Regions from separate parts of the Bradyrhizobium sp. LeoB3 genome, predicted to be linked through region 3. Evidence: riboswitches for the same ligand, from Rfam matches in the RefSeq annotation. Region 3 holds a riboswitch; each other region holds the start of a gene.
The links. A riboswitch is a leader RNA that binds a small molecule or an ion and turns the genes downstream of it on or off. The one in region 3 is predicted to bind cobalamin.

Region 1: another riboswitch for cobalamin. It lies ahead of ACZXDY_RS34100 (TonB-dependent receptor); the one in region 3 lies ahead of ACZXDY_RS10220 (ribonucleoside-diphosphate reductase subunit alpha).
Region 2: another riboswitch for cobalamin. It lies ahead of ACZXDY_RS32525 (DUF1636 family protein); the one in region 3 lies ahead of ACZXDY_RS10220 (ribonucleoside-diphosphate reductase subunit alpha).

Annotation. Positions count from the first base shown of each region.
Region 1 covers NZ_JBVBEF010000079.1:200-7,589, reverse strand. The annotation lists gene ACZXDY_RS34125 (prolyl oligopeptidase family serine peptidase) at 1-745, shown strand, start outside; gene ACZXDY_RS34120 (DUF938 domain-containing protein) at 869-1,543, opposite strand; gene ACZXDY_RS34115 (ABC transporter substrate-binding protein) at 1,904-2,734, opposite strand; gene ACZXDY_RS34110 (ABC transporter ATP-binding protein) at 2,734-3,507, opposite strand; gene ACZXDY_RS34105 (FecCD family ABC transporter permease) at 3,504-4,478, opposite strand; cobalamin riboswitch at 4,662-4,859, shown strand; gene ACZXDY_RS34100 (TonB-dependent receptor) at 4,972-7,236, shown strand; gene ACZXDY_RS34095 (hypothetical protein) at 7,321-7,390, shown strand, end outside.
Region 2 covers NZ_JBVBEF010000071.1:2,665-10,054, forward strand. The annotation lists partial or broken gene ACZXDY_RS32505 (IS256 family transposase) at 1-1,152, opposite strand, end outside; gene ACZXDY_RS32510 (hypothetical protein) at 2,251-2,433, shown strand; partial or broken gene ACZXDY_RS32515 (CobD/CbiB family cobalamin biosynthesis protein) at 2,455-2,750, shown strand; gene ACZXDY_RS32520 (hypothetical protein) at 2,803-3,003, shown strand; cobalamin riboswitch at 3,121-3,337, shown strand; gene ACZXDY_RS32525 (DUF1636 family protein) at 3,432-3,803, shown strand; gene cobG (precorrin-3B synthase) at 3,901-5,064, shown strand; gene ACZXDY_RS32535 (precorrin-8X methylmutase) at 5,064-5,693, shown strand; gene ACZXDY_RS32540 (precorrin-2 C(20)-methyltransferase) at 5,696-6,427, shown strand; gene cobJ (precorrin-3B C(17)-methyltransferase) at 6,424-7,158, shown strand; gene ACZXDY_RS32550 (cobalt-precorrin-6A reductase) at 7,134-7,390, opposite strand, start outside.
Region 3 covers NZ_JBVBEF010000010.1:13,491-20,880, reverse strand. The annotation lists gene ACZXDY_RS10220 (ribonucleoside-diphosphate reductase subunit alpha) at 1-2,368, opposite strand, end outside; cobalamin riboswitch at 2,484-2,702, opposite strand; cobalamin riboswitch at 2,835-3,035, shown strand; gene metE (5-methyltetrahydropteroyltriglutamate--homocysteine S-methyltransferase) at 3,143-5,473, shown strand; gene ACZXDY_RS10210 (hypothetical protein) at 5,524-5,721, shown strand; gene ftsH (ATP-dependent zinc metalloprotease FtsH) at 6,067-7,390, opposite strand, start outside.

The DNA of each region.
Region 1 (7,390 bases), on a different contig from region 3:
CTATGTGCAGACCGGCCCGGCCACGGAGAGCGGCGATGCGCCGGTCCATCTGACCGCCTATGGCGGCTTTGGTCTGGCGATGAAGCCATATTACAACCCGGCGCTCGGCAAGCTGTGGCTGGAGCGCGGCGGCACCATCGTGGAGGCCAATATCCGCGGCGGCGGCGAGTTCGGTACGCGCTGGCACGACGCCGGCCGCTACGCAGGCAAGCGGTTGGCGCATGACGACTTCGCCGCGGTCGCCGCCGATCTGGTGAAGCGCGGCATCACGCGGCCCGGGCGGATCGCCGCCGAAGGCGGATCGAACGGCGGCATCCTGATCACCAACATGCTGGTGCGCTACCCCGAACGCTTCGGCGCGCTGTTCTGCACCATCCCGCTGATCGACATGCGCCGCTACACCAAGCTGCTCGCCGGCGCGAGCTGGATCGCCGAATATGGCGATCCCGACAAACCCGACGAATGGGCCTGGCTGCAGACCTACTCCGCCTATCACATGGCGACGCCCGGCCAGAAATATCCACCGATCCTGATCGCGACCACGCGCCGCGACGACCGCGTGCATCCCGGCCACGCCCGCAAGATGACTGCCAAGCTGCAGGCAATGGGATATGAGGCCCATCTCTACGAGCCCGCGGCCGGCGGCCACGGCTATGGCAAGGACAACAAGGAACGCGCCGCCTTCATGGCGCTGGGGCTTGGGTTCCTGAGGGAGAAGATCGGGTGGGTGGATGGTGAGGCGTGACTACCCACCCTGTCATTCCGGGGCGCGCGTCAGCGCGAGCCCGGAATCCAGTTCTCCGCTTGCGCATGCGGCCTAATGGATTCCGGGTTCACGCTTCGCGTGCCCCGGAATGACGAGAACGAATCAGCAGCGCGCGAATATCAGGATCATGTTGTTCGCGGGCATTTCGACGGTCGCGCCCAGTGACAGGCCGACGCGCGCCGCCAGCTTCTCGACGTCGGCGATGTCGCGCACGCCCCAGTCGGGATCCTGGTTGCGCAAGGACGTGTCGAACACGGCATTGCTGAGCGCGGTGTGCTTGCCGTCGCGCTTGAAGGGGCCGTAGAGGAACAGCCGGCCGTCGTCGCGCAGGCGGCGTGCGGCGCCTTCGAACAGGCCCTCGGTGACGGACCAAGGCGCGATGTGGATCACATTGGCGCAGAACACCGCGAGCAGCTTTGGCAGCTCGCCGCCCTCAGGCGCAGCACCGGGCCAGGCCGGATCGGAGAGATCGATCCGCAGCGGCGGACGGATATTCGGAAGGGCGGCGAACGCGCGCCAGGCCGCGATGCTCTTCAGATGGGCGTCGTTGAGATCGCTCGGCCACCAGGTGATATCGGGGGTCTGTCCAGCGAAATACACGACATGCTGGCCGGTGCCGCTGCCGGCCTCCAGCACGTCGCCGGAACGCCCTGCGAGGAATTTCTCCAGCACCGCCCAGATCGGCTGATGGTTGCGATGAAAGGCCGCCGCATCGAGCCGGCCGTCGGCCTCGACCCGCCCGCCGTCTTTGCCGAATTCGACCACAAACTCTGGCATGGTGTTCTCCTGTTCCGGTCGCACAAAGCGCAACACCGTAGCGATCCTGCTATTCCGTGCGCGTCGTCGCAATGCGCGATTTGACCGCGGCTCTGTCATAATGGTTACGTCCGTAGCCCGACGCGTAATTCGGGGCGAGCGTACCCATTTCTCCGCTCGTCATTCCGGGATGCGCCGCCAGGCGCAGGCCCGGAATCCATCGCGCCGCATGCGCCCGCGGAGAAATGGATTCTCTGATGTGCAATTGCACATCATAGTTCTCGCTTCGCGAGCCCCGGAATGACGAGCTGAGAGATGGATCGCTCGCTCGTTAAGCTACCGCAGGGTGCGGTGCCGCTTCGCACCGACGAGGGGATGGAGCTATCGTGCCACGCGTTGCAATTCCTTCGTCAGCACATCCAGCGCATCGGCGAGCATCACGCCGCCGCAGACGGTGAGACGTTCGGGGAGCACGATGCGCCTCGCAGGCGGATAGAAGTGCTCAAGCGCCGGATGCAGCAGGAAGGCGCGGCCGTTGTCTTCGGCGCGGTCGCCGGCCTCCGACACCAGGATGAAATCCGGCCTCAGTTGCACGATCGCCTCCAGCGAGGCGTAACCGCCGGCAGCGACGCCTAGGTCGCCGGCGGGATTGAGCAGGCCGGCTTCGGTCAGAAGCGACGAGACCAGGCTGTCGCTGCCGGACACCCAGCCGCGGCGCGCCAGCGGCAGCACGCGATAGTGCTTGCCGGTCGCGGCCTGGCGCGCTCGGGCGATCGCGGCATCTAATCTTGCAATCGCGACCTTTGCGCGGTCCGGATGCTGCACGATCTCGCCCATCTCGCGGATCTGGTCCTTCACCTCGTCCAGCGTGCGCGGCACGCTGAACTCGACGAGGTGAAGGCCGTTGGCCTTCAGAAGCTCGCGCGTTGCGCGCTTGTCGAACAGGCTGGCGACGACGATGTCGGGCTTGAGCACCAGCACGTCCTCCGCGCCGCCGGAAAGGATCGGGAAACGGCGCGCCTGATCGGCGGCAAAGGATTGCCAGGCCTCGCGGGAGTAGCGGCTGAGGCCCAGGATCTGCTGGGGATCGGCGAGCGAGAGCAGCAATTGATCGCTGCAGACATTCATCGAGACGATCCGCGGCGGGCTCGCCGCATGCGCGACAGTGGTGGACAAGACGAACGCTGCAAGGCATGCAGCGAGCCGGCCCATCAGATCTCCGCCCAGGGCACGATCACCGTCTCGCGCTGATGCTCGGCGCGGAAGGCGCTGACGCGGAACACATCGGCCATGACCGCTTCCGACAACGCATCCGCCGGCGCGCCTTGCGATGCGAGGCGGCCCTGCGCCAGCACCAGCGCATGGTCGGCAAAGCGCGCGGCAAGGCCGAGGTCGTGCGTCACCACGATCACCAGCACGCCCTTGTCGGCTGCGGCACGCAAACCCTTCATGACGTCGATCTGGTGGCGCGGATCGAGCGAGGCGGTCGGCTCGTCCGCCAGGATGATCGGCGCCTCCACCGCGAACACGCGCGCCAGCGCAACGCGGCTGCGCTCGCCGCCGGAAAGCTCGGTGACACGCCGCTCCGCGAACTCCATGACATCGGCCGCCTGCATCGCCCGCACCACCGCCTCAGCGTCGCGCGGGGACAGCCGCGCCGGATCGGTCGCGCCATGCGGATAGCGGCCGAGCGCGACGATGTCGCGCGCCGGCAGCGGCCAGTGCACCAGGTGCCCTTGCGGAAGATAGCCGAAGCGTTTGGCACGTTCGCGCAGCGGCAGCGCGGCGAGCGCCTCGCCACCCACCTTGATGATGCCGTCGGAGGGGATGAGACCGGCGAGCGCGCGCAAGAGCGTGGTTTTGCCGGCGCCGTTCGGACCGACCAGCGCGACGAGATGACCTGAGGCGAGTTGCAGCGACACGTCGCTGAGCACGCGGCGGCCGGCGAGCGCGACATCGAGATGTTCTGCGACAAGCGCCGTCATGCGACGCCTCCACCGAGCGCGCGGCGTTCGCGCATGATGAGATAGAGGAAGAACGGCACGCCGATGATCGAGGTCAACACGCCCACCTTGATGTCCGAGGTCGACGGGATGATGCGCACCGCGATGTCGGCCGCAAGCAACAGCGCCGAACCGGCAAGCGCGCTCGGCACCAACAGCCGCGCCGGATCGTGGCCGATGACGGGCCGCATCAGATGCGGCGCGACCAGGCCGATGAAGCCGATGGTGCCGGTGACCGCCACCGCGCCACCGACGCCGAGCGCAACACCCGTGATCACGAACAGCCGCAGGCGGACGACATCGACGCCGAGGCTTTGCGCGGTCTCTTCGCCAAGCGTGAGCGCGCGGAAGGCGCTGGCCTGCGACAGCAGGATGGCGCTACCTGCCACGATGAACGGCAGCGCCAGCGCGACATGCTGGAAGCTGCGATCCTCCAGCGAGCCGAGCAGCCAGAACGCGATCTCGAGCGCCAGGAATGGATTGCTCGCGAGGTTCATCACCAGCGCCGTCGCAGCGCCCGCAAGGCTCGAGATCGCAAGCCCGGCGAGGATCAGGATCAAGAGGCCCGCATTGCGGCCGGCAATCGCGAGCAGCACGAAGACCGAGCCGAATGCGGCGATGATGGCGGCGACCGGCAGCGCATAGGAGCGGACATCGGCCAGCCCCAGCGCGATGACCAGCACCGCGCCGAACGCCGCCGATTGCGGCGCGCCGAACAGCGAGGGCGAGGCTAAGGGATTGCGCAACAGGCCTTGCAGCGCCGCGCCTGACAGCCCAAGGATAGCGCCGATCGCGAATGCCAGGATGGTGCGCGGCAGGCGAATCTCGCGCACGATCACCTGCGTGACATCGCTGCCGCCACCGAACAGCGCCTCGATCACCGTCAGCGGCGACAGCCGCACCGGGCCGGTGCCGAGCGAAATCAGCATCAGCAAGGCAACCAACGCGATCATTGCAACGGTCGCCCCCAACCGCCGCCGCGCGGCGAGACCCGCCGCTATCGTGAAATCATGTGCACTCATCGCGCCCTGCTTCTTGCAGCGAATTCGGTGGCAGACAAGCGACACCGGAACAAAAAAGCGTATGGGAGCCAGGGAGCCGCAGTTTCGCCGGGATTGACTCACGTGCCGCCGAAATCCTAGATGGCCCCCGACGGTTCCTATCGGGATCAAAAGGGAATGCGGTACCGGGAAACTTCCCGTAAAGCCGCGGCTGCCCCCGCAACTGTATGCGGTGAATCCTTCGTCATATGCCACTGGGAGTCTCGGTCCTGGGAAGGCGACGAAGGGTAACGACCCGCGAGCCAGGAGACCTGCCGTCATACGTGGTCACACGCGACGATGTCGGTCGGGGAGTACAGGCATTTGCTTCACCTGAAGCGCGAAACGCGATGGTGAGCCTTGGTTCGCTGTGACGTGCCACTGACGTCATACCGAGGTCTCGCCGATGTTCTCTGCTACCACAGCCACCAAGCAACGCCGCGCGCTGCTGCTCGCGTCGAGCATGCTGGCGCCCGCTTTGTATGTTTCCGCCGCGCAGGCGCAGGAAGCGCCCTCTGAGGAATTGCCGCCGGTCGAGGTCAGGGCGCCCGGCGACCACAACCGCACCCGTGCCAAGCCCGCTTCCGACGGCACTCCAGGCCCCCGGCGTCCCGCGCCGGGCCAGGTGCCGACCAGCGCGCAGCCGGCCGGCGGCGCGGGCGCTGGCGGCGCCGCCGCTGGCGGAGCTTCATCCGGTGGCGGTGGCGGCGGCCCGCAATTTGCCGGCATTGTCGGGACGTCCTCGACCGTGATCACCGCCGACGACATCGCGCATTCGCCGACCCAGGTTCTGGCCGAGATCATCGCGCAGGCGCCCGGCGTACAGCTTCAATCGCTCTATGGCGGCGTGAACGGCGCCAAGACCTCGGTCGACCTGCGCGGCTTCGGCGCGTTCGCCACCGCCAACACGCTGTTCCTGCTCAACGGGCGACGGCTCAACGACATCGACATGGCGCAGGTGGATCTGTCGACCATCCCACTCGATTCGATCGAGCGCATCGAGATCACCCGCGGCAACAGCGGCGCCGTGCTCTACGGCGACAATGCGATAGGCGGCGTGATCAACATCGTCACCAAGACCGGTGTCGGCGGCCCGCCGGTCTCGATCCGCGGCGAAGCCGGCTATGGCTCCTTCAACCAGCGCATGGCCGCGATCTCGACCGCGATGAATTCGGGACCATGGTCGGCGTCGTTTTACGGCAACGGCATCAAGTCCGACGGCTACCGCGTGAACAATGCGCTCGACCAGCGCAACGGCGTCGGCAATCTCAACTACACGACGCCGGACCTGAAAGCCTTCCTGACGGTGACCGGCGACGACCAGAAGCTGGGCTTTCCCGGCGGCAGGCTGGTCGATCCTTCGATCGGCGTCAATCAGCTCGTCACCGATCGCAAGGGCGCCGCCACGCCGTTCGACTATGGCAACCAGCAGGGCGCGAGCGCGACGGCGGGCTTCACCAAGACGCTCCTGAACGGTGTCGACCTAATCGTCGATGGCGGCTACCGCCAGAAGGACACGCAAGGCGCGTTCTTCGGCACCTCGCCATTCATCAGCGCGGCATCCACCTACAATGACGCCGCGTTGCAGACCTGGTCGATCACGCCGCGGCTGAGCATCAACAATTCGATCTTCGGGATTCCCTCGTCGATCCTGACCGGCATCGACTATTACGATGCAACGTTCCACCAGCAGCGCGGCGCGTTCCGGGGCGTGCCGCCGATCCATACCTACGACCTGTCGCAGCAGTCGCTCGCCGGCTATTGGCAGCACACGGTCGGCCTCTTGCCCACCACCGATTTCTCCTATGGCGCGCGGGTGCAGAACACCTGGCTCAGCGCGCGCGATCGCTACGATCCGAACGCGCCGTTCGCCTTCGACGCGCAGGCGACGCCGCTCGACCAGAGCGAGACCAATTACGCGCTGCATGTCGGCGTCGAGCATCGCTTCACCGAAATGTTCTCGGTGTTCGCCCGCGCCGCGCACGCGTTTCGCACGCCCGATGTCGACGAGCGCACGTCCACCGGACCCGCGTTCGATGCGGACTTCAACCCGTTGCCGCAGAATTTCCAGCTGAAGACGCAGACCTCGCACGACGTCGAAGCCGGCTTCCGCGTCAAGACGGGCCGCTTCCAGGTGCAAACCAGCATCTACAACATGGACCTCGAGAACGAGATCCATTTCAATCCGGTGCTGTTCTACAACATCAACCTCGATCCGACCCGGCGTTATGGCTCCGAGACGCAGGCCTCGCTGCGCGTCAGCGATACCGTGTCGCTGCGCGGCGGCATGGCTTACACGCGCGCGGTGTTCCGCGAGGGACAGTTCGCGGGCAACGATGTGCCGCTGGTGTCGCGCTATACCGGCAATCTCGGCGTGACCTGGAATATCTGGGACAACTATCTCGTGTTCGATGCCACGCTGCGCGCCTGGAGCTCGCGCGTCATGGACAACGACCAGGCCAATACGCAGACCCGCATTCCGGGCGATGCGACGATCGACCTCAAGCTCAGCGGCGCCTATGAGCATTTCTTCTGGTCGGTCAGCGCCAACAACGTCCTGAATGCGCTCTATTACGACTACGCCATCGCCTCGAACTTCACGCCCGGCCGCTTCAGCGCCTATCCGCTGCCGGGTCGGACTTTCCTGGTGAAGGCCGGCGCCACGTTCTGAAGCGATCGGCCGGTCCGCGAGCCACGCGCGGACCGGCTTGTTCCGCCCGAATCAGCCATTATGTCGTGATGGCGGGAGATCGACATGGGCGGGATCGGGAAGAGAAGCCAACCTCCGAAGCAGGAAGGCGGCAAGCCAAGGCCGCCGCCTCCAC
Region 2 (7,390 bases), on a different contig from region 3:
GGCGATCACCAGTTTGAACACCATCAGCCTGGCGGTGGTTGGCGACAACGAGCCCTTGGTGTGCACCGTCCGGTGCCGCACGGTGGCGAACACGCTTTCGATGGGGTTGGTCGTCCGCAAGTGATCCCAATGCTCGGCAGGAAAGTCGTAGAAGGCCAGCAGGGCGTCGCGATCCTTGACCAGACATTCGACCGCCCGGCCGTATTTGGCGCGGTATTTCTCGGCGAAAACGTCGATCGCCGCTTCGGCGGACGCCCGGTTCGGCGCCCAGTAGACCTCGCGCAGATCCTTCTTCATGGTGGCCTGCACCGAGAGCGGGACCTTGTCCAGGACGTTCACGGTCTTGTGCACCCAGCATCGCTGGTGCCGTGTGCCGGGACAGACCTCGTCGAGCGCCTTTCAGAAGCCGAGCGCGCCGTCGCCGACGGCAATTTCCGGGGCGATCTGCAACCCGCGCCGCTTGACGTCGATCAGGAGCTCACGCCAGCTCTGCGCGCTCTCCCGCACGCCGACCTGGAAGCCGATCAGTTCCTTCTTGCCTTCCGGCGTCGCGCCGATCAGCACCAGCATGCACTCGCCGTGGTCTTCCATGCGGGCCTGCAGGAAGACGCCATCGGCCCACACATACACGTATCGTCGCGCCGACAAATCGCGCCTCTGCCAGCGCTCGTACTCGCCTTGCCACTCCGCGGTCAGCCGGGAAATCACCGCGGGCGACAGGTTCGGTGCGTCCTTGCCCAGCAAGGCCGTCAGCGCCTCCTGGAAATCGCCGGTCGAGATGCCGCGCAGGTACAGAATCGGCAACAGCGCATCCAGGCTTCTGGTCCGCCGTGCCCACAGCGGCAGGATCGCCGAGCCGAACCGGATCCGCTCACTATCGCCGGCCGCCCCACGGTCGCGAATCTTCGCCCGCGCGACCTCGACCGGACCGATGCCCGTCGCAATCGTTCGCACCGGGCCGTAACCATGCCGCACGACACGGGCGCGTCCGTCGGCAAGCTTCAAATCCTTCATCGTGGCAAGAAAGGTCTCGACTTCGACCTCGACGGCCTGCGCCAGAAGCTGCCGCGCACCAGCACGCAGGATATTGGTCAGTGGATCGTCGATCTCGTCGGGCTGACGGAGCGGGACAATGTTGCTAGTCTCGTTCATGGCGTATCGCTCTCCTTGAGAGGTTCTGGCAGGCTTCGACACCCGCCTCGATACGCCGCCTATCTCAGTCCGTCATCACCCAGTTTCCCGCATAGCTCCCTATGACGAGGTCGCCGAAGGGCCAATACCGGAAGTAGCCAGCCTAATCGATCACCCGGTCGATGCGGGCGCTGAACGTCGGCGAAAATTCGAGCGATCCGCTCCGTCAATCTTCCGCGCGCCAGGTGACTACCTATTCAAATGCCGCGATTGCAAGCACAACGGCGGCAAGGATCGGACCTGCATCGGCGACAAGCGGGCGATCATGTGCGCTGACTGCGCCTACGCACTGCCCAATGATCACGAACCTAGAAATATCGCCACGGACAAGCACCCGCAATCTGTGCGTTAGGAACTTTGTTCAATCTCAAGATCCTTCTAATATTTGCACTGCCGCAGGCAGGACAGAAGTACCAAGACTCACTTGCGATTACCCTCGGACCCGGACTGGGATTGCTACCGCACATCGTTCGATGACATTGAAAACCGTCACAAGCATCATAACCGATGAATGCAACTTCAGGGGCGGGATAACCTGAACAATACACTTTCGTTCCAGTCCAGCATTTGTCACCGTCCCCTTTTGAATCACTCCTCACGTATGTCATTCCCAGATCGGTGCAGTCTGCTGGCGACCCAAAGCGAAATGGGGCTGTCCCGATCCAGATTCCCCGGCTCCGCAAATGCATCCCTGGTTAGCAAGATAGCGCTTACTGCGAAGACTATCCTGAATAGGATCATAGAAGAGCCTCCCTATCTGTGACAGATGTGGAGGGGGATATCTGACCCACCGCAGAAGATATTTGAGCAACCAGAGACGCCTGTAAAGAAAGATCCGTATGTCGCACGACTCACCAGTGGTCAATCGCGCTCATTGCTTTCCTTTTGCTTCATGATTTCGCGGAGAGACTTCGGCCGCGGAGGTGACCTGTAGCGGCCCTCCCACGAGGCCGCGATCACGCCCTCGAAGGGAGCTTCCCCCGAGTGCAACTCGGCATTCCGCTATCGGTTGTGACTAGTTTAGCGTTCGCCGCGCCAGGCCCTGCCACCGAAATGCCCATGCCGATCCTCGACGAGACAACGCAGCCTGATCCGGCAGGGATGGAGGAGGTGCTAAATCGAAATGACCATCATACGCTGGATGCGAAGGACCATCACGGGTCGATGTCGCATTTGGGTCAAACTGAAGAAGAACGTGCGGTGATGGCCGAACAATTCGCAGGCGCATATTTGCTGAAGTAGAAATCCCGGCTTGGTCGGGGTGGGGTACCTGGCATTGCCGGCTACAAGGCGATCAACGCACTGGACTCTATGATCGGCCATCATACGCCGCGACACGAAGCTCTTGGTTGGGCTGCGGCGCGCGCATCGATGATGTGGCAAACTTCATTCCAGCTCGCCTGACCGCTGTTCTCTTCGTGCTGCGCGCCCCGGTCTTCGCAGGGTGGTCATGCATGATGCGCGATGCGAACCGGCGCCGCTCGATTAATGCCGGCTGGCTCGAAGCCGCCATAGCTGGAGCGCTCGGCGAGCGGCTCAGCGGTCCGCGAGCGTATCACGAGACCATCGCGGCGGGAACTCGAGGCGCTCGCGAGGGCTGAGCTCGCGATCGTGGTCAACCCGAACGATCCCGACGGAAAGCATCATGATCAGAGTGAACTTCTTTCGATCCTGCCGCGTGTCGGCCGTCTAGTGATCGACGAAAGCTTTACCGAGCTAGCCCTGGCTTATCACCTGCGCCCGATCAGTCCCTCTTCGCCGCCCTTGGTCGCCCTGATCTTTCGCGGACCATCTCCTTTTTCGCCATTTTGATGGCGTGGCGGGCGTCGGTGGAGCCCTCGGGCGCGACGATGTCCCCGTCCTCGGCGGCATCTGGTTCGGACATCATCCGGCGTGGTCCCTTTGGCTTGACAAGTTGCGGCCCAGAGCAAATGGTCGGCCCGCGTTGGTGCCTGTTCTGCGACAGGCGAAGAGGGAATGCGATAGGGCTCGAGCCAAACGGCTTGGCCTGAAAAGCAGCCGCCCCCGCGACCGTGACCGGAGAGATGCCCGAAGCCACTGATCAGCTGGGGATCGGGAAGGCGGGGATCGAAGGGAAAGACCCTGCTCCGCAAGCCGGGAGACCTGCCAGCGCAACGTTGAGACCGGCGGACGGGGTGTTCCGCGACGGGGAAAGCGAAGCCTCCTCAAGGACGGTTCGTGCACCTCATCGCTTCCCGCCGTCAATTCAGGAAGGGGCGATGATCGTCACTCTTCACGTTTGCATCACATGCCGCCCGGGCCAGACGCTCGGGGAAGGCGAGATTACGCCCGGTGCGCGCCTGCATGCCGCTATTCTCGACGCGGGCGTGCCTGACGGCGTCGTCGTTCCCGTCGAATGCCTGTCCGCCTGTAACCAGGGCTGCTCGGTCGCGCTCAGCGCGCCGGGACGGTGGTCCTATGTCTACGGTCGCTTGTCCGATGGCAACGCGCACGACGTGATTGCCGGCGCGTCAGCTTACGCGGCGGCACCCGATGGCATCGTGCCATGGCGCAGCCGGCCGGAGATCTTCCGCAAACAATCGCTCGCTCGCATTCCACCTATCGCCGCCCTGCCAGAAGCCGCGGAATGAACACGCTCGCAAAAGTCCCTGTCACGGTCGTCACTGGCTTGGCATCACTCTGGAAGACGCGCCGAAATTCGATCGCGGCTGCGCCGCGCGAGGCGTCATGAGTACGGTCGCTATCAAGGGCTGGTGCCCTGGCGCGTTGCGGCCGATGCAGTCAGGCGACGGGCTCGTGGTCCGCGTGCGCCCCTATGGCGGAAGGCTCGATGCGGCACAGGCGGCAGGGCTGGCTGATCTGGCAGAGTGTTACGGCAACGGCTTGATCGACTTGACCAGCCGGGCCAACTTCCAGATCAGAGGCGTGAGTGATCAGGGACACTTGTCTCTGCTCGACGGTCTCGCCCAATTGAAGCTGCTTGACCATGATCCGGAGGCCGAGTCGCATCGCAACATCCTGGTGACACCGTTCTGGGGCATAGGCGATGACACGCGTTCGCTCGCAGCCGAACTGGAGCAGGCCCTTGCCGGCAGTTGGCTAGCTCTTCCGACCAAATTTGGCTTCGCTGTCGATGACGGCAAGGAACGGGTGCTTGCTGGCGCATCCGCGGACATTCGGATCGAGCGTGGCCGCGCGGGCGGCCTTTTGGTGCGCGCCGATGGCGCTGAGTTTGGTCGCTCCGTTACGCGCGGCGACGCTGTGAGCGTTGCAGTCGCGCTTGCCGAATGGTTCATTACCTCAGGCGGCACCAGCGGCAGGCGAGGGCGCATGGCCGCCCACATCATGGCCGGCGCGAGATTGCCGGATGCACTGCTCGGTAGGACCGAGCCCACACCGACGATCGCTGTGCCTCGTCCCGGTCTTTGTCCGCTGGGTGCGATGGTCGGCGTCGCATTCGGGCAACTGCCCCATTCGGCACTTCGGCTTATTGCCGCAGATGCGCAAGGGTTGCGTATGACACCGTGGCGGATGATTCTTGCTGAGGGAGCACGCACGATGCCGCGCGGTGCGGACCTCATCACCGAGGCCGATGAGCCAGCGCTTCGCGTCATCGCTTGCAGCGGCGCGCCGCGCTGCCGCGAGGCTCTTGCCGATACCCGCACGCTGGCTGCCGCGCTTGCGCCGCACATCGCCGCGGACGCGCGCCTCCACGTTTCGGGCTGCGCCAAGGGCTGCGCGCATTCCGGGGCGACCGCGATCACGCTGGTTGCGACCAGCGCCGGATTCGATCTCATCCGCGACGGCTCGCCGCGCGCCGCGCCAGTTATGCGTGGCTTGAGCCACGGCGTCATCATCGAAAATCCCTCCATGCTGGCGGGAGGACGCTGATGCCGCACATTTATGAAGCCGACGGTGCAGCGATCTATCGACAGTCCTTTGCCACCATCCGCGCCGAGGCGGACTTGACGCGCTTCACGCCCGATGAAGAACAGGTGGTCGTGCGCATGATCCATGCCGCCGGCATGGTAGGGCTCGAGGCCCATATCCGTTTCACGCCCGGCATGGTGGCGGCGGCGCGGGATGCGCTGCAGGCCGGCGCGCCCGTACTTTGCGACACGCGTATGGTGTCCGAGGGGATTACACGCGCGCGGTTGCCGGCGGTCAATGCCATCGTCTGCACGCTCGGCGACCCCGCCGTTCACGTACTGGCACAATCCATGCGCGATACCCGTTCGGCCGCGGCACTGGAACTGTGGCGACCGCACCTCGATGGCGCCCTTGTCGCGATCGGCAACGCGCCCACCGCGCTGTTTCACCTCCTCAACATGCTGGAGGATCGCGATTGCCCGAGGCCGGCTGCAATCATTGGCTGTCCGGTCGGCTTCGTCGGCGCGGCTGAATCCAAGGCCGCGCTGATGGCCGATCCGCCGGCGCCCGCCCTGACAATTGAAGGACGCCTCGGCGGCTCGGCGATCACCGTCGCCGCCGTGAACGCGCTCGCGAGCCGGAGCGAATAGCGATGGGGCGCATCATTTGCTGCGGCCTCGGGCCAGGCAATCCGGACTTGATGAGCGTGCGCGCGGACCGCGAGGTGCGCGCAGCCAGGCACGTCGCCTATTTCCGCAAGAAAGGGCGTCCCGGTCAGGCCCGCCGCATTGTCGAAGGCATGCTGGCCGCCAATGTCTCCGAATATCCGATGGAATATCCGGTCACCACCGAGCTCTCCTTCGACAGTCCGGATTACCTTCGCGTGCTCGCCGGCTTCTATGAAGAATGGGCGGAGCGTCTGGCGCGGCTTGCGCTCGCGGTCGATGTCGTCGTGCTCTGCGAAGGCGATCCCTACTTCTATGGCTCCTTCATGCATTTGCACGCGGGCCTGCGAGGCCGCGTCGAGATCGAGGTGATCGCGGGCATTCCGGGCATGGCCGGCTGCTGGAATGTGGTCGGTCAGCCGATTGCGTTGGGCGATGACGTGACGACCGTCTTGATGGGCACAATGGCGGAGGATGAACTCGAACGGCGGATGCGCAATTCGGACGCGCTCGTCGTCATGAAGACCGGGCGCAACCTCCAAAAGGTGCGCCGTGCGCTCGCCTCCGCCGGTCGTCTCAATGATGCCTGGCTGGTCGAGCGCGGCACCATGCCGGGCGAGCGTGTCGCGCGGCTGGTCGATGTCGAGGAAACCGATTGCCCCTATTTTGCAATCGTGCTCGTGCATGGAACGGGATGGCGCGCGGACAACATCGCATGACGGGATCGCTGACGATCGCGGGACTTGGGCCGGGCGATGAGGCGCTGGTCACGCCGGAGGTGACGGCCGCGCTAGCTACCGCGACCGACATTCTGGGCTATGCGCCCTATGTCGCGCGCGTAGCGCCGCGCGAAGGGCTCACGTTCCATCCGTCGGACAATCGCATGGAGTTGCAACGCGCAGCCCACGCATTGCGGCTGGCATCAGAGGGACGCAACGTGGTGCTGGTATCCTCTGGCGATTCCGGCATCTTTGCGATGGCTTCTGCCGTGTTCGAAGCACTCGAAGAGACGCCGCAATACCAGGGGCTTCCGATCCGGGTGCTCCCTGGCGTGACCGCAATGCTGGCGGCGGCCGCGCGCGCCGGCGCGCCGCTCGGACACGATTTCTGTGCCATTAATCTCTCCGACAATCTGAAATCGTGGGCGGTGATCGAGAAACGGCTGCGGCTTGCGGCCGAAGCTGATTTTGCCATCGCGATGTACAATCCGCGCTCGGCGAGCCGGCTGGAGGGATTTGGACGCGCGCTCTCAGTGTTGAAGGAGGCCGGGTGCGGCGACCGTCTCGTGATATTCGCGCGCGCGGTCAGCACACCCGATGAGCGGATTGAAATGATCAAATTGAGCGAGGCGTTGCCCGAGATGGCCGACATGCGTACGCTCGTGATCATCGGCAATTCGGCGACGCGACGCGTTGGCCGCTGGGTCTATGCGCCGAGGCACGCCCGATGACCGAGCCATTGCATCACCTCGGCCACGCTTTCCATCCGCGTCCGCTCAGGCAGAGGCGGCCGCGAGATCATGATCACGGGAAGGCCGAGCGCACGCGCAGCGTCGATTTTTGCGCGCGCGCCTTCGCCCCCGGAATTGCGGGCGACAATCCATTCGATGCCGCGCGTGCGCATCATCTCCAGCTCACTTTGAAGAGTGAATGGCCCGCGCGACACGATGACGTCGGCATCGA
Region 3 (7,390 bases):
GGTAGGCGGGCTCGATCGACTGCGCCACGCCGCAGATGTTGGAGATGGTCGCCGTCGGCGCGATCGCCATCACATTGGAGTTGCGCATGCCGACCGTCTTGACGCGCTCGCGCAGGCCGTCCCAGTCCAATGTGCGCGAGCGGTCCATCGCGACGTCGCCGCGCGCTTCCGCCAGCAGCTCGATCGAATCGATCGGCAGGATGCCCCGGCTCCACAGCGATCCCTCGAACGACGGGTAGCGACCGCGCTCGGCGGCGAGATCGACGGAAGCCGAGATCGCGTGATAAGCGATCGCCTCCATGCTGGTATCGGCGAAGGCGACAGCCGCGTCGGACGCAAGCGGGATCCGCAGCACCTGCAGCGCATCCTGGAATCCCATCAACCCGAGGCCGACCGGCCGATGCCGCAGGTTGGAGCGCCGCGCCTCGGGAATGGTGTAGAAATTGATGTCGATGACATTGTCGAGCATCCGCATCGCGGTCGCGACCGTCCGCTTCAGCCTGGCCGTATCGAGCCCGCGCTCGCCGACGTGATTGAGCAGGTTGATCGAGCCGAGATTGCAGACCGCGGTCTCCTCGTCCGAAGTGTTGAGCGTGATCTCGGTGCAGAGATTGGAGGAATGGATCACGCCGGCGTGGCGCTGCGGCGAACGCAAATTGCAGGGGTCCTTGAAGGTGATCCAGGGATGCCCGGTCTCGAACAGCATGGTCAGCATCTTGCGCCAGAGATCAACGGCACGGATGGTCTTGGATACCCGCATCTCGCCGCGCGCGGCCTTGTCTTCATAGGACGCGTAGCGCTCGGCAAAGGCCTTGCCGTAGAGATCGTGCAGATCGGGCGTCTCGTCCGGCGAGAACAGCGTCCATTCGCCGTCGGCCTCGACGCGCTGCATGAAGAGATCAGGCACCCAGTTGGCGGTATTCATGTCGTGGGTTCGGCGGCGGTCGTCGCCGGTGTTCTTGCGCAGGTCGAGGAATTCTTCGACGTCGATATGCCAGGTCTCGATATAGGCACAGACCGCGCCCTTGCGTTTTCCGCCCTGGTTGACGGCAATCGCGGTGTCGTTGGCGACTTTAAGGAACGGCACGACGCCCTGGCTCTCGCCATTGGTGCCCTTGATATGGGCGCCCAGCCCGCGCACCCGCGTCCAGTCATTGCCGAGGCCGCCGGAATACTTGGCGAGCAGCGCATTGTCCTTGATCGACTTGAAGATGCCGTCAAGATCGTCGGGAACGGTGGTGAGGAAGCAGGACGACAATTGCGGCCGCAGCGTGCCGGAATTGAAGAGCGTCGGCGTCGACGCCATGAAGTCGAAGGAGGACAGGAGATTGTAGAACTCGATCGCGCGCGCTTCCCGATCGATCTCGCGCAGTGCAAGCCCCATGGCGACGCGCATGAAGAACGCTTGCGGCAATTCAATCCGGTGGCCGCGGACATGCAGGAAATAGCGATCATAAAGCGTCTGCAGCCCTAAGAACTGGAATGCAAGATCGCGCTCCGGCTTCAGTGCCGCGGCCAGCTTGTTCAGGTCGAAGCGGCCGAGTTCGGGATCGAGCAATTCGGCCCTGATGCCGGTCTTGATATAGGCCGGAAAATATTCGCCATAGCGCACCGCCATGTCGGCCTGCGACGCCGTCGTTGGCGCGCCCTGCACGAAGGACAGCACTTCAGTGCGGAGCTTGTCGAGCAAGAGGCGCGCGCTGACATAGGCGTAGTTCGGCTCCTGCTCGACCAGCGTACGCGCCGCCATCACGCTGGCGAGCGCGAGTTCCTCCTGGCTGATGCCGTCATAGAGATTGCGCTGGATTTCCCCGACGACAGGCGCAGCGTCGACACCATCGAGCCCGGCGCAGGCCTCGCCGACGATCATCGCCAGCCGCGCATGGTTGAGCGGCACCTTGCTGCCGTCCGCGAGCGTGACGTGGACGATTGGCCCGCTCGATGCCGTTGCGGATTTAGTTGCCTGCTGTTCGGCGCGCTGCCGCGCCCGCTCCTCGCGATAGAGCACATAGGCGCGCGCCACCTTGTGATGGCCGCTGCGCATCAATGCCAGTTCAACCTGGTCCTGGATGTCCTCGATATGAAAGGTGCGGCCTTCGCTCATCCGGCGCGACAGCGCGCCGACGACTTCGGCGGTCAATTCCTCGACCGCTTCGTGCACGCGGCGCGACGCAGCCGCCGTATTCCCCTCGACCGCAAGGAAGGCCTTGGTCATCGCCACCGAGATCTTGCCGGCATCGAATTGCGACACCGTGCCATTGCGGCGGATCACCTGCATCGGCAACCGCGCTTCCGGCGCCGCGATCGATTCGGGGCGCAGGTGGATGAGAGGCGACGCGGTGGCTTCGCGATCGAGAGAGAGTGACATCTTGCAGACCCCGTGATGTTGCTGGGGCCGGATGTCGGAGGCGACGCTGCGTGATGATGCCGGCGGCGTACCGGCATGAGCCTGCAAGCGACCGCCGGGACACCCCGCCCGTGGACGTTATTTTGCTGTCGCGGCAGGTCTCCTGGCTCGCAGGTCGGCGTCACTCCCCGTCTTCCCAATGCGATGCCGCATCAGTGACGTCTAAAATCGGGAGCAACTCACTGCTTACAGTTGCGGGGGCAGCGCTAGATTCTCGCGAGAAACGCGCGATCACCAGCTTCCCTCTTAGCCACCATTCCTTGCGTCATGATGGACCGTGACAGCTACATCTGGTGCGATTTGGGGAATGCTGTCAATGGCACGTATGGGCGAAGCGCAAAAATTCCGGTCCATGCCGTTGGCGCTGTGAACAACCGGCACCACGCGCACGTGATGTCAGCCGAGTTGACGTTCGCGCGATCTTGCCGGTAAGTGATCGTGTCGTGGTTCTTCGGAGAGATCTTTTCCGGAGCTAAGAGGGAAGCCGGTGTAAAGCCGGAGCTGCCCCCGCAACTGTAAGCGGCGAGCCGCGGTCCACAATTGCCACTGAAGCCTGCAAAGCTTCGGGAAGGCCGGACCGCAGCAACGACCCGCGAGCCAGGAGACCTGCCTCGACAACATACACGTCCTCGGGCGGGGTGTCCCGGTGGTGCGGTTGCGATTCCGTGCGCACCTCGCGCGGGGAATCCAGACGTGTCACTACGGCCTTTGCCCCCAACTCATGGGGTTAAGCCAATGTCTTCCACTTCACTTGTTGTTGCGTCCCTCGGCACGCCGCGGATCGGTCCGCGCCGTGAACTGAAATTCGCGCTGGAACGCTTCTGGTCCGGCGCGTCAGACGAAAAAACGCTGATCGAAACCGGCGTCGGGCTGCGCGCGGCCAATTGGGCGCGGCAGAAGAAGCTCGGTATCACCGTGATCCCGTCGAACGATTTCTCGTTCTACGATCAGGTGCTCGACACCTGCGCAATGGTCGGCGCTATCCCGGAAAGCTACGGCTGGACCGGCGGCGCGGTGCCGCTTGCGACCTACTTCGCGATGGCGCGTGGCGCCAAGGCCGACGCGCATGACGAGGCCTGCGGACATGCCCATCACGCACACGGCGTGGCGGCGCTCGAAATGACGAAATGGTTCGACACCAACTATCACTACATGGTGCCGGAGCTTCGCAAGAACCAGTATTTTGCACTCTCATCACGCAAGCCGATCGAAGAGTATGAGGAGGCGAAGGCGCTCGGTTATCAGACCCGCCCCGTGCTGGTCGGCCCGGTCACGTTCCTGAAACTGGCCAAGTCCAAGGAACCGCATTTCGACACGCTGTCGCTGCTCGACAGGCTCCTGCCGGTCTATATCGAACTATTGCGCGAACTCGCTGCCCGCGGTGCGGAATGGGTACAGATCGACGAGCCCTGTCTCGTGCTTGATCTGGACGCCGCCGCTCAGCAAGCCCTACGGCGCGCCTATTCCGAAATCGCCAAAGCGGTGCCGGACATCAGGATCATGCTGGCGACCTATTTCGGCGGGCTCGGCGGCAATCGTACGGTCGCGTTTGATCTTCCGGTCGCCGGCCTCCATCTCGATCTCGTGCGCGCGCCCCAGCAGCTCGGCGATCTCATCGACGTTCCGAAAGAACGGGTGCTGTCGCTCGGCGTGATCGACGGCCGTAACGTCTGGCGCGCGGATCTGAGCCGGATCCTCGATCAGCTTGGGCCCGTCGTCGCAAAGCTCGGCAAGGAGCGCATTCAGATCGCGCCATCCTGCTCGCTGCTTCATGTACCCATTGATCTCGCCCTGGAAACCAAGCTCGATCCCGAGGTGAAGACCTGGCTTTCATTCTCGGTGCAGAAGCTCGAAGAGCTTGCCGCGCTGGGCGCGGCGCTTGGAAGTGGCCGGGCCCATGCGTCCGAAGCGATCCGAGCGTCCGATGCCGCCGCGGCCGCGCGCAAGACCTCACCGCGGATTCACGATGCCAAGGTTGCCCGGCGTCTCGCCGCCATCGATGACGGCATGCGCCATCGTGCCAGCCGGTTCGCCGAGCGTGCCGAGGTGCAGCGCGAGCGGTTCAATCTGCCACGCTTCCCGACCACGACCATCGGCTCCTTCCCGCAGACAACCGATGTCAGAAACGCACGCGCCGCACATGCCAATGGTGCACTCAGCGATACCGCATACAAGACCTATCTGCAGCATCAGACCGCACGCGCCATCCGCTGGCAGGAGAATATCGGGCTCGACGTCCTGGTCCATGGCGAGTTCGAGCGCAACGACATGGTGCAGTATTTTGGCGAACAGCTTTCCGGCTTCGCCTTCACCGAGCTCGGCTGGGTGCAGTCCTATGGCTCGCGCTGCGTCCGGCCGCCGATCCTCTATGGCGACGTCTCACGACCACAGCCGATGACGGTCGAATGGTGGCAATTCGCGCAGTCACTGACGGCAAAGCCGGTGAAGGCGATGTTGACCGGCCCCGTCACCATCCTGAACTGGTCGTTCGTCCGCGACGACCTGCGGCGTAGCGACGTGTGCCGACAGATCGCGCTCGCGATCCGCGACGAGGTGCTCGATCTCGAGATGGCCGGCGCCGGCATGATCCAGATCGACGAAGCGGCACTGCGGGAAGGCCTGCCGCTCCGCAGGTCGGAATGGAAGACCTATCTCGATTGGGCGGTCGATAGTTTCCGCATCTGTTCCTCCGGCGTGCAGGACGAGACCCAGATCCACACCCATATGTGCTACTCCGAGTTCAACGACATCATCGACGCCATCGCGGCGATGGACGCCGATGTCATTTCGATCGAGACCTCGCGCTCGAAAATGGAATTGCTCGACGCCTTCCGGAACTACCGCTACCCGAACGAAATCGGTCCCGGCGTCTACGATATCCATTCACCGCGCGTGCCTGACATTGGCGAGATCACCGACCTCCTCAAGCTCGCAAGAGAGCGGCTCTCCGACACGCAGCTCTGGATCAATCCCGACTGCGGCTTGAAGACCCGCAAGTGGGAAGAGGTGCGCCCGGCGCTCGCCAACATGGTCGCCGCCGCCCGCGAATTGCGGTCGCTCGGCTAGATAGCGCCGCCCCGTCTCTTATCCTGCGGCGGCTCGAAGAGGAGAACGCCATGCGCTTCTGGATTCAATGCACTAGGTTCGAGACGGAGCAGCCCATTCACATCAATATCGCGCTCGTCGGCAGCATGTGGCGCGACGGCGAGCGCACCGTACTCGCCTTCGTCGGTGGCGATGGCGAGAGGATTGAGGTCGTCGAGACACCGGAGCAGATGTTGGACCGGCATCTCGGCGCGCCCGGGACCGCATGACGATATGCAGTCGGTTGCAAGGTTATTGCGAGGAGCAAGACGACGAAGCAATCCATCTCGCCGCTTGCGGAGACCTGGATTGCTTCGTCGCTTGCGCTCCTCGCAATGACAGCGTCGTCCTGGCGAAGGCCAGGACCCATAACCACAGGCGTTTACAGTGTGCTCCGCTACAACGGCTTGCTCGCGCCACGACAGCCGCCTGTGGAATGAGTCCCGGGTCCCGGCTACGCCCAAGGGGCTTCGCCGCGGCACGCAAGCCCGGGACGACGATGGAATGTGGAGCAATCGCAAAGCAAAAGCCCGGCACTAGGCCGGGCTTCTGTACGTCTTGCTCTCTGATCGCGCTTACGCCTGCGGCTGCGGCTCCAGGCCGGGGTCCGGATCCGGGCGCGGACGGGACTTACCGGCAGGCGGCACGGCGGAGGCACGTGGCGTGGTCGGCTCGAGCACGGACTCGCGGTTCGGCTTCTTGCCCTTCAAGAGATCGACGATCTCGTCGCCGGTCAGCGTCTCGAACTCGAGCAGGCCCTTGGCCAGTGCTTCGAGATCGGCGCGCTTCTCGGTGAGGATTCGCGTCGCCTCGTTGTAGCCTTCCTCGACCAGGCGCTTGATCTCGGAGTCGATCTTCTGGACTGTCGCCTCCGAGGCGTTCTGGGTGCGCGACACCGACATGCCCAGGAACACTTCATCCTGGTTCTCGCCATAGGAGACGGTGCCGAGCTGTTCCGACAGGCCCCAGCGCGTCACCATCATGCGCGCCAGACGTGTCGCCTGCTCGATGTCGGAGGCCGCGCCCGAGGTGACTTTCTCGCGGCCGAACACCAGTTCTTCCGCGACGCGTCCGCCCATCATGATGGCGAGACGCGAGGTCATCTGCTCCAGCGACATCGACAGCTTGTCGCGCTCCGGCAATTGCATGACCATGCCGAGTGCACGGCCGCGCGGAATGATGGTCGCCTTGTGGATCGGGTCGGTGGCGACGACGTTGAGGCCGACGATCGCGTGGCCGCCTTCGTGATAGGCGGTCAGAAGCTTCTCTTCCTCGGTCATAACGAGCGACTTGCGCTCGGCGCCCATCATCACCTTGTCCTTGGCCTCTTCGAACTCGGCCTGCGTCACCATCCGCTTGTTACGGCGCGCGGCGGTCAGCGCGGCCTCGTTGACGAGGTTCATCAAGTCGGCACCCGAAAAGCCCGGGGTGCCGCGTGCGATGGTCTTCAGGTTGATATCGGGCGCCAGCGGCACCTTGCGGACGTGAACCTTCAGGATCTGCTCGCGGCCGACGACGTCAGGGTTCGGCACCACGACCTGACGGTCGAAGCGGCCGGGCCGCAGCAGCGCCGGATCGAGCACGTCGGGCCGGTTGGTGGCGGCTATCAGGATCACGCCCTCATTGGCCTCGAAGCCGTCCATCTCGACCAGCAGCTGGTTCAGCGTCTGCTCGCGCTCGTCATTACCGCCGCCGAGGCCGGCGCCACGATGGCGGCCGACCGCGTCGATTTCGTCGATGAAGATGATGCAAGGCGCGTTCTTCTTCGCCTGCTCGAACATGTCACGCACGCGCGATGCACCGACGCCGACGAACATCTCGACGAAGTCGGAGCCGGAAATGGTGAAGAACGGCACATTGGCTTCGCCCGCGACCGCGCGCGCGATCAGCGTCTTACCG